2 regions of the Sporanaerobacter sp. PP17-6a genome follow, and region 2 is predicted to be linked to the other one. Evidence: a T-box and tRNA genes for the amino acid it is inferred to sense, from the RefSeq annotation. Region 2 holds a T-box; the other holds one or more tRNA genes.
The links. A T-box is a leader RNA that pairs with one kind of tRNA and senses whether it is charged. The one in region 2 lies ahead of leuS (leucine--tRNA ligase), so its partner is inferred to be a tRNA-Leu.

Region 1 (5,012 bases), on a different contig from region 2:
CTACTTTTACATCAGCTTTTAAAGGAACATTTAGAACAGTAGATTTTTCCATTATATCCTTTAGCAATTTCATCACTTCATCCTTTTCTTCTTTCTCTGCTTCTACTATCAATTCATCATGGATCTGAAGTATCAATCTTGATTTTAATTTTCTCTTCTTAAGTTCATAATAGACATTAACCATCGCCACTTTTATTATATCTGCGGCACTTCCCTGAATAGGGGTATTCATAGCAATTCTTTCTCCAAAACTCCTTACATTAAAATTTTTGGAATTCAATTCGGGAATATATCTTCTTCTATGAAGTATAGTTTCAACATACCCCGTTTCCCTGCCTCTTTTCACTATATCATCCATATAGCTTTCTACCATACTATAATTTTCAAGATAATTTTTGATATATTCCTTTGCTTCTTTTCGAGATATATTTAAATTTCTTGAAAGGCCATAATCACTTATGCCATATATTATTCCAAAATTAACCGCCTTAGCTCTTCCTCTCATGGCAGGTGTTACATCTTCTTTTTTTACTTTAAAAACTTCGCTTGCGGTCCTTGTATGAATGTCTTCATCATGAAAAAATGATTCCTTTAATTTTGGATCGTCGGAGATATGAGCCAACACTCTCAGCTCTATTTGAGAATAATCTCCATCAACTAACAGATAATCATTATTTTCTGGAACAAAAGCCTTTCGTATTCTCTTTCCCTCTTCAGTTTTTACAGGTATATTCTGGAGATTTGGCTCGGTACTGCTTATTCTTCCTGTATTCGTAACTGTTTGATTAAAACTGGAATGAATTCTGCCAGTATTCTTATCAATTAAAGCAATAAATCCGTCAATATAGGTAGATTTTAATTTGACTAACTGTCTATATTTAAGGATATTATCAACTATGGAATGTTTATCCTTTAATTTTTCCAGCACTTCCGCATCTGTAGAATATCCGGTTTTTGTCTTTTTAATAACAGGAAGATTCAGTTTTTCAAATAATATTTCTCCCAATTGCTTTGGTGAATTTATATTAAATTCTTCTCCTGCTAAATCAAATATTTTATGTGTCAATTTTTCTATTTCTTCTTCAAATTCCTCTCCAAGACTTTTAAGTATATTTTCGTCTACTTTAAATCCATACCATTCCATGCTGGCCAATACCTCTATAAGGGGCAATTCTACATTGTTATAAAGTTCAGTCATACCAAAGCTTTCAATAAATCCCTCCATAGTATTTTCTAAGGAATAAACCATATTAAGTATGTTTGAAAAATATTCTGCTCTCTCCGATACGGATAAATCTTTAAAAGTCCTCTTGTTTTTCCCTTTCCCCAATATTTTTTCTTTATCTTCAATATTTACATTCAAATATTTTTCAGATAATTTTCCAATACTATAATCCGTTTGAGAAGGATTAATTAAATATTGCGCAATGGCACTATCAAATGTAATATTTTTAATATCTATTCCCATCCTAAATAATCCTAAGATATCTCCCTTTAAGTCATGACCTATCTTTTCTATATCATCTCTCTCAAAATATTCTTTAAAATTATGCTTAAATTCATCTATTAAAGAAGGTTCTCCCAAAAAATCCAAATATAACGAAGGAAAATCATTACATTTTAAGGCAACTCCTAATATCTCATCTTTTATATAATCCGAATCCTCAAATACAAATTTAAAAGAAAATTTCTTTTCCTTATCTATTCCCTTTAAGATTGTATTAATATTATCTTTTCCTCCTATAAAGTATTCCGATCTATAGATATTCTTATTATTGTGTTCAATTTCATCTTCCGGAATCTTATTAATTAAGCTTTTGAATTCCAATTTCTCATAAATTTCTTTTAATTGTTTGAAATCAGCTTTTCTGACTTTCAGATCTTCCAATTTAATATCCAGCGGAACATTTGTTATTATTTCAGATAATTTCCTGCTCATAAATGCTCCTTGTTTATATTCTATTAAAGAATTTTTAACTTTATTTCCGGAAACCTCATCTATATGTTCAAAAATATTTTCAATGGAGCCGAACTGCTTTATAAGTTTAATTCCCGTTTTTTCTCCAATTCCGGGAACCCCCGGAATATTATCGGACTGATCTCCCATAAGGCCTTTTAAATCTATAAATTGTTGGGAAGTAATTCCATATCGTTCTTCCATTTTTTTCTCGTCATATTCTTCTAATTGAGTTATTCCCTTTCTGACTAAAAGAACTTTGGAATGAGGAGAAACAAGCTGAAGATAATCCTTATCCCCTGACACCAATATAACTTCCATATTGTTTTCTTTTCCTATATTGCATACAGTGCCTGCAATGTCATCAGCTTCATATCCATCTGTTTCAATAAAGGTAACATTCATTGCTTTTAACACTTCTTTGAGTATGGGGAACTGTATAGACAATTCATTAGGCATCTGCTGCCTATTTGCCTTATATTTATCAAATTCTATATGCCTGAAAGTTGGCCCTTTCTTGTCAAAAGCTATACATATATAATCCAGGTCATATTCATCCTTTATCTTATAAAACATAGTCAAAAATCCATATACCCCATTAGTATATATTCCATCTTTTGTAGACAAAAGAGGCAGCGCATAAAAAGCCCTATATAAAAGGCTGCTTCCATCAATTATCATGAGTTTATCCAAAAAATCATCTCCCCATATTCTTATATAAGCTATTATTTTTTAACAGCTTCATAATAAGTATATCCTAAAAAAAATAATCAGTAAACAATTTAAAATAATATCTTGATTTTTGTTTTGTTATATGTTAACATATTTTTTGTAACCGTTAAGCCGAAGTGATGGAATTGGCAGACGTGCTGGACTCAAAATCCAGTGGGGCTTAAACCTCGTGCGGGTTCGACTCCCGCCTTCGGCATTATTACTATTCGCACAGACTATGATTTTTAAAAAATAAGTAGGGACAAATAATCCCTACTATTTTTATTTTATTATTTATTGTCAATAAAGCCTTTGTAAAAAAATTATATAATGTTTTTTTAATCATAATAAGATCATTTTTTGTCACTTCTTCCATTGGTTCTTTTCCATTAAAATGATGCATTACTACAGTATTACCATATTTATTTTGATCTGTTGAAGTCAAACTTTCATTTTTTTGCTGAAATTCCAATAAAATTTTGACTTTCTTTTATTATTGTTTTTTATAAATTAAAATTCAGATATTTCCAGTCAAAAAAAGGCCCAAATTAATGGGCCCTTTTGTTTATCCTAATTTCTCTCATATATAATTGTGTTTAGCCTTTTAGGCCATTGGTTTGTCGTTCCATATTTTCTATGACAACATCATAAACATCGCCCAGTGAAGCACAATATTCAAGCACTTTCCAAGGAGTATTCGTGTGAAAATGAATTTTTATCGTCTCTTCACTGCCGACCGCTAATAAACAATCTCCCTTTATATTTTTGGTAATATATTCACCAATTTTATCCTCAGAAAGATTCTTCCCATCTATTAATAGTTGCGTATCATATTTAAATTCAAGCATACTTACCCTCCTATTTTTATACTTATACATCCAAGTTATAGTTTTAATTCCTCATAGATATTCTGATACCCTGTATAATCTTTTGTATTCGGTTCTGCAACTCCTGGTTTCAATTCCTCATAGGTATTCTGATACTTCCCGCATACGAAACTCCGACGACGGAAGAGTTGTTGTTTCAATTCCTCATAGGTATTCTGATACCTTGCTGACTATACCACCTTTGGCAAGGCCAAACGCGTTTCAATTCCTCATAGGTATTCTGATACTCATTTATTTATTGATATTACTATACTTCTCTTTTTTTGTCAAATCAACAAATATTGTATGTTTATCACTTAATCTTGGCATACGTATTGGATTTGCTTATGTTTATAAAAAAATAAATTATTGTCGAACCCCGGTAGTTTTTACATTATTGGAGGTCGACGATAAAAATTTCAATAAAAGGGTCAAAATTAATTTTAACCCTTTTGAAAGGAGATGACTATATGCAGTTTTTTTTCTGGAATTTTCATCACATATATAATATAGAGTTGTTTGAAATTTGGTTGCTATGAGCTTGTTAAATTTATTAATTTAAAATTTTTCTATTGCTATAGTCCGCCACTATATGGTAAGCAATCTGGATATTAAGTTGGTACAAATATACTGCCACGCTTTCGGCTTAGAATAACTTTGTTAAATAAGCCAATTACAATGCAATTGACTTATTTTGTTTTATATGATAGTTTCAAAGTACAAAATATGTTGGGAGGATTGTTTTCATGGATATAAATATTTTGTTGTTTCCCGATTTTGAAACATTGGATGCATTTGGACCTGTGGAAATTTTGAGCCGTATCGAAGAATACCATATGCACTATATTTCAATTAATGGTGGTATTATTAAAAGTAGACAAGGGACAAATGTTTTCACCACACCGTTAGAGAATGCTGATTTTTATGGTATACTCTTAGTTCCAGGCGGGCAAGGTGCGCGGCCTTTAGTCACGGATATAAAATTTATTGAAAAACTAACGCAAATCGCCGCTCAGTCAACATATTGCCTAACGGTATGCACTGGTTCTGCTCTTTTAGCAAAAACAAATCTACTGGATGGTAAAAAAGCAACTTCAAATAAAAGAGCCCTTAAGTGGGTAAAATCAGTAAACTCAAATGTAGACTGGATTACCCATGCAAGATGGGCAGTAGATGGGAAATTTTATACTTCCTCTGGTATATCGGCAGGAATGGATATGGCACTCGGATTTATTGCTGAAAGATTTGGTGTAAATAAAGCAAAAGAAATTGCAGATAGTATTGAATATATATGGAATTCTGATAAAGATAATGACCCATTTGCTAAGTAGTTTGTCTTTGTGGACAATTTATCCTAAAACCGCTTAAAAATAACCTTAAAGTTCAGTATTCAGAAAAATTTTGTTTTAACGGTTTTGTATATATTATAATAATAGTTGGTAAGCAATGCCTCCGTACGTATACGGAGGCATCTTCAT
Region 2 (5,012 bases):
AAGGATATAAGGGAAGTAGTAGACAAAGCAAAAGAATATTTAAAACTTTATTCCAAACGGACAATATTGTTTATCGATGAAATTCATAGGTTTAACAAAACTCAGCAGGATGCTCTTCTTCCCTATGTAGAGAGAGGAATAATAATACTTATCGGTGCTACAACGGAAAATCCCTATTTTGAGGTAAACAAAGCTCTTCTTTCCCGATGTCAGATAATAACTATTGAAAAGCTCAGCAAGGCGGAATTGAGAGAAATATTGATGAGAGCATTAAAAGATAAAGAAAAGGGACTAGGAATGTTTAATGTAGACATAGCAGAAGATGCCGTCGATTACCTTGTGGAAATTTCTGAAGGGGACGGAAGAATTGCATTGAATTCTCTTGAGCTCGGAGTGTTGACTACTCCGAAAGATGATAAGGGAATAATCAACATTGATCTGGAAGTAATTAAAGATTGTATTCAAGTAAAGCAAGCCAAATATGACAAGGGCGGAGATGAGCATTATGATACTATTTCAGCTTTTATTAAGAGCATGAGAGGGTCTGACCCAAATGCTGCCCTTTATTGGCTTGCCAAGATGATATATGCGGGGGAAGATCCTAAATTTATTGCCAGAAGGATAATAATATGTGCTTCCGAAGACGTAGGCAACGCTGATCCCAATGCTTTAACCGTTGCTTTATCTGCGTTCAAAGCGGTAGAGACAGTGGGAATGCCTGAGGGGAAAATCCCCTTGGCTCAAGCAGCAGTATATGTGGCTTGTGCCCCGAAGAGCAATGCGGCTTTTTCCGGTATACTTAAAGCTCTGGATGATGTTAAAAATAAGAGAATCGGAGAAGTCCCCGATTATTTAAAGGATGCAAATTATAAGGGAGCATCTGATTTTAACCACGGCATAGGATATAAATATCCTCATGATTATGAGAATTCCTTTGTTAAGCAGGATTATCTTCCTCCCGAGTTAAAAGAAGCAAAATATTATGAACCTACGGAAAACGGATATGAAAAAGTAATTAAAGAAAGACTATCAAAATTATTTGACAAATATAAGTAATATAATTTATAATTATATAAATATGATATTGACTTTGATGAGAAGAGTAGACATAAGTAATGTAAGAAGCGAATCGATGATGGTGGAAGGTCGATACAAAGCTTATGCTGAAGAACATCTCTGAGTTTCTGGCTGAAATCCTTTAAAGAGAGTAGGAATGACGGAACTGCACCGTTATAGGCAGGCAATATAGAATATATTGCAAAGAGTGGCTGTTTTTTAAGACAGCAATTAGGGTGGCAACACGAACCTTTCGTCCCTTCATAAGAAGGATGAAAGGTTTTTTTATATATTATTTTTACAGTTTAAAGAGAAAGGAGTAATTTCATGGAGAAAACTACAGTAAGGGAAATATTTGAAGCACAAGAAAAGTATTTAGATAAGGATGTCCAAATATCTGGGTGGATAAGAACCATAAGAAGCTCAAAGTCCTTTGGCTTCATTGAATTAAATGACGGAACCTTTTTTAAGAATATTCAAATAGTTTTTGATGAAAATTTGGGAAATTTCAAAGAAATAACAAGATATCAGATAAGTTCCGCAATAACTGTCCAGGGGGAGTTAAAGGAGACTCCTGAAGCACAACAACCTTTTGAAATCCGGGCAAAAATGATTAAGCTGGAAGGCAGTTCCGCTCAGGATTATCCTCTTCAGAAGAAAAGACATAGTTTTGAGTACCTGAGGACGATTGCCCATTTAAGGCCGAGGAGCAATACGTTTTATGCCGTATTCAGAGTAAGATCCCTTGCGGCTTATGCAATTCATAAATTTTTTCAAGAAAGAGGGTTTGTATATGTTCATACTCCTATAATCACCGGAAGCGATGCGGAAGGAGCAGGAGAGATGTTTCATGTAACCACTTTGGATATGGGAAATGTCCCTTTGAACGATGAAGGAAAAGTTGATTATTCCAAAGATTTTTTCGGAAGAGAAACAAATCTTACGGTAAGCGGTCAGTTGGAAGCGGAGGCTTTTGCTTTGGCTTTCAAGAATGTATATACCTTCGGGCCTACTTTCAGAGCTGAGAATTCAAATACCGGAAGACATGCGGCAGAATTTTGGATGATTGAACCGGAGATTGCTTTTGCCGATCTGTTCGATGCTACGAAATTAGCTGAAGATATGATGAAATATGTTATCAATTATGTTATGGAAAATGCCAAGGAGGAAATGAAATTTTTCAATTCATTTATAGATAAGGAATTGTTAGAGAGACTGAACCATGTAGCCAGCTCAAAATTTGAATATATCACATATACCGAAGCAATCGAAATACTTAAAAAATCAAAGGAAACCTTTCAATATCCTGTAGAATGGGGCTTGGATTTACAGACCGAACATGAAAGATATATTACAGAAAAAGTAATTAAAAAACCTGTATTTGTAATTGACTACCCAAAAGAAATCAAAGCCTTTTACATGAGATTAAATGATGATGGAAAAACAGTTGCGGCTTCAGATATGCTTGTTCCCGGAATCGGAGAGATAATAGGAGGAAGCCAGAGAGAAGAAAGGCCAGATATATTAGAAAATAGAATGGAAGAGCTGAAATTAGATAAGGATACTTATTGGTGGTACAATGAACTGAGAAAGTTCGGCGGGGTAAAACATGCGGGATACGGTCTGGGGTTTGAAAGAGCAATAATGTATATTACCGGTATGAACAATATAAGAGATGTCATACCTTTCCCAAGAACAGTAAAATCCGCTGAGTTTTAAAGTTATATTTTATCTATTGATTAACTGCCGTATATCTGTTATTATATATTTAAATGAATATTAAACGATGACAAGAAGTAGTAAACTTTTTCCGTTTTAAAGAGAGCTGTTGAAAGGTGGAAGGCGGCAATGGAAATGTTGAACTCGTCTTTGAGCTGTTAAGGTGAATAAATTAGCTTTAACCGGTTTAAAAAACCGTTATTTTAATAAGAGGACAGATTTTATCTGCCAATTAGAGTGGTACCGCGGACCTTTCGTCTCTATAGAGATGGAAGGTTTTATTTTTTATAATAGGAGGTTGTATTGTATGACGGATTATAATCCAAAGGAAATAGAGAAAAAGTGGCATGATATATGGGATGAGAATCAAACATTTAAGGCAAGTAATGACAGAAGTAAGAAAAAATTTTATGGCTTGATTGAATTCCCTTATCCTTCGGGAAAAGGACTTCATGTAGGCCATCCAAGGCCATATACTGCCATTGATGTTGTGGCGAGAAAAAGAAGGTTGGAAGGATATAATGTACTTTTCCCCATAGGATGGGATGCTTTCGGACTGCCTACGGAGAATTACGCGATAAAGAATAAAATCCATCCTAAAAAGGTTACCGAACAGAATATTAAAAGATTTAAGATTCAGCTTAAATCCTTAGGATTCTCCTTTGACTGGTCGAGGGAAATAAATACTACAGATCCTAATTACTATAAATGGACTCAATGGATTTTTTTGAAACTCTTTGAACACGGCTTGGCTTATAAAACCGAGATGCCTATAAACTGGTGTACTTCCTGTAAAATAGGATTGGCAAATGAAGAAGTAGTAGACGGAAAATGTGAAAGATGCGGGGGAGAAGTTATAAGAAAAGTAAAGAATCAGTGGATGTTGAGAATAACCGACTATGCGGAAAGACTGATAGACGATCTTGACTTGGTAGATTATATACAAAGGGCCAAGATTCAGCAGATAAATTGGATCGGAAAATCCGAGGGAGCAGAAGTAAATTTTAAAATTGCAGGAAAAGATGAGAACTTAAAAGTATATACTACAAGGCCCGATACTCTGTTTGGGGCAACTTATATGGTTTTGGCACCGGAGCATCATTTAATCGATAAATATAAAGAGGATATTGAAAATTTAGATGAAATAAATGAATACAGAAAAAATGCCATAAAAAAATCCGACTTTGAGAGAACAGAGCTTGTAAAGGAAAAAACAGGTGTTGAAATAAAAGGGATTAAAGCTGTAAATCCTGCAACGGGAAAGGAAATTCCCATATGGGTATCGGATTATGTTCTTGCTTCCTACGGCACCGGAGCTATAATGGCTGTTCCTGCTCATGACAGCAGAGACTGGGAATTTGCAAAAAAATTTGATCTCCCTATTGTGGAAGTTGTAAAAGGAGGAAATGTAGAGAAGGAGGCCTATATTGATACAGAATCGGGAGAATTGGTAAATTCGGGATTTTTAAACTGTTTAGATGTAAAAGAGGCTAAAGAAAAAATGGTATCATGGCTTGAAGAAAAGAAACTGGGTTCTCGAAAAATCAACTTTAAATTAAGAGACTGGGTATTTTCCCGTCAAAGATATTGGGGAGAACCTATACCATTGGTTCACTGTAAAAAATGCGGATGGGTTCCAATACCTGAGGAAGAACTTCCTCTTATGCTTCCGAATATAGAAGCCTATGAGCCTACGGATACCGGAGAATCGCCTCTTGCCAATATAAAAGAATGGGTGGAAACCACTTGTCCCAAATGCGGAGGGAAGGCTGAAAGAGAAACGGATACTATGCCTCAGTGGGCAGGTTCTTCTTGGTATTTTTTAAGATATATCGATCCCCATAACGATAAAGAGCTGGCAGATAAAGAAGCCCTTAAATATTGGCTTCCGGTAGACTGGTATAACGGAGGAATGGAACATACTACTCTTCACCTTCTTTATTCAAGATTCTGGTATAAATTTTTGTATGATATTAAAGTAGCTCCTACTAAAGAACCATACCAAAAGAGAACTTCTCATGGAATGATTCTCGGAGAAAATAATGAAAAAATGTCAAAATCAAGAGGAAATGTGGTTAATCCAGATGATATCGTAAAGGAATACGGAGCAGATACGTTGAGAACCTATGAGATGTTCATAGGCGATTTTGAAAAAAGTGTTCCTTGGTCTGAAAACGGATTAAAAGGCTGCAGAAGATTCCTGGACAGAGTATGGAAGCTGCAGGATATACTGACTG

Region 1: it has a tRNA-Leu gene. The T-box ahead of leuS (leucine--tRNA ligase) is inferred to sense a tRNA for this amino acid. The anticodon was not compared.

The regions. Positions count from the first base shown of each region.
Region 1 is NZ_FMIF01000036.1:77,423-82,434, reverse strand. It holds gene polA (DNA polymerase I) at 1-2,638, opposite strand, end outside; tRNA gene PP176A_RS13535 (tRNA-Leu) at 2,800-2,885, shown strand; gene PP176A_RS13525 (kinase to dihydroxyacetone kinase) at 3,265-3,516, opposite strand; gene PP176A_RS13520 (DJ-1/PfpI family protein) at 4,281-4,865, shown strand.
Region 2 is NZ_FMIF01000004.1:124,680-129,691, forward strand. It holds gene PP176A_RS03610 (replication-associated recombination protein A) at 1-1,056, shown strand, start outside; T-box leader at 1,082-1,320, shown strand; gene asnS (asparagine--tRNA ligase) at 1,384-2,775, shown strand; T-box leader at 2,834-3,040, shown strand; gene leuS (leucine--tRNA ligase) at 3,083-5,012, shown strand, end outside.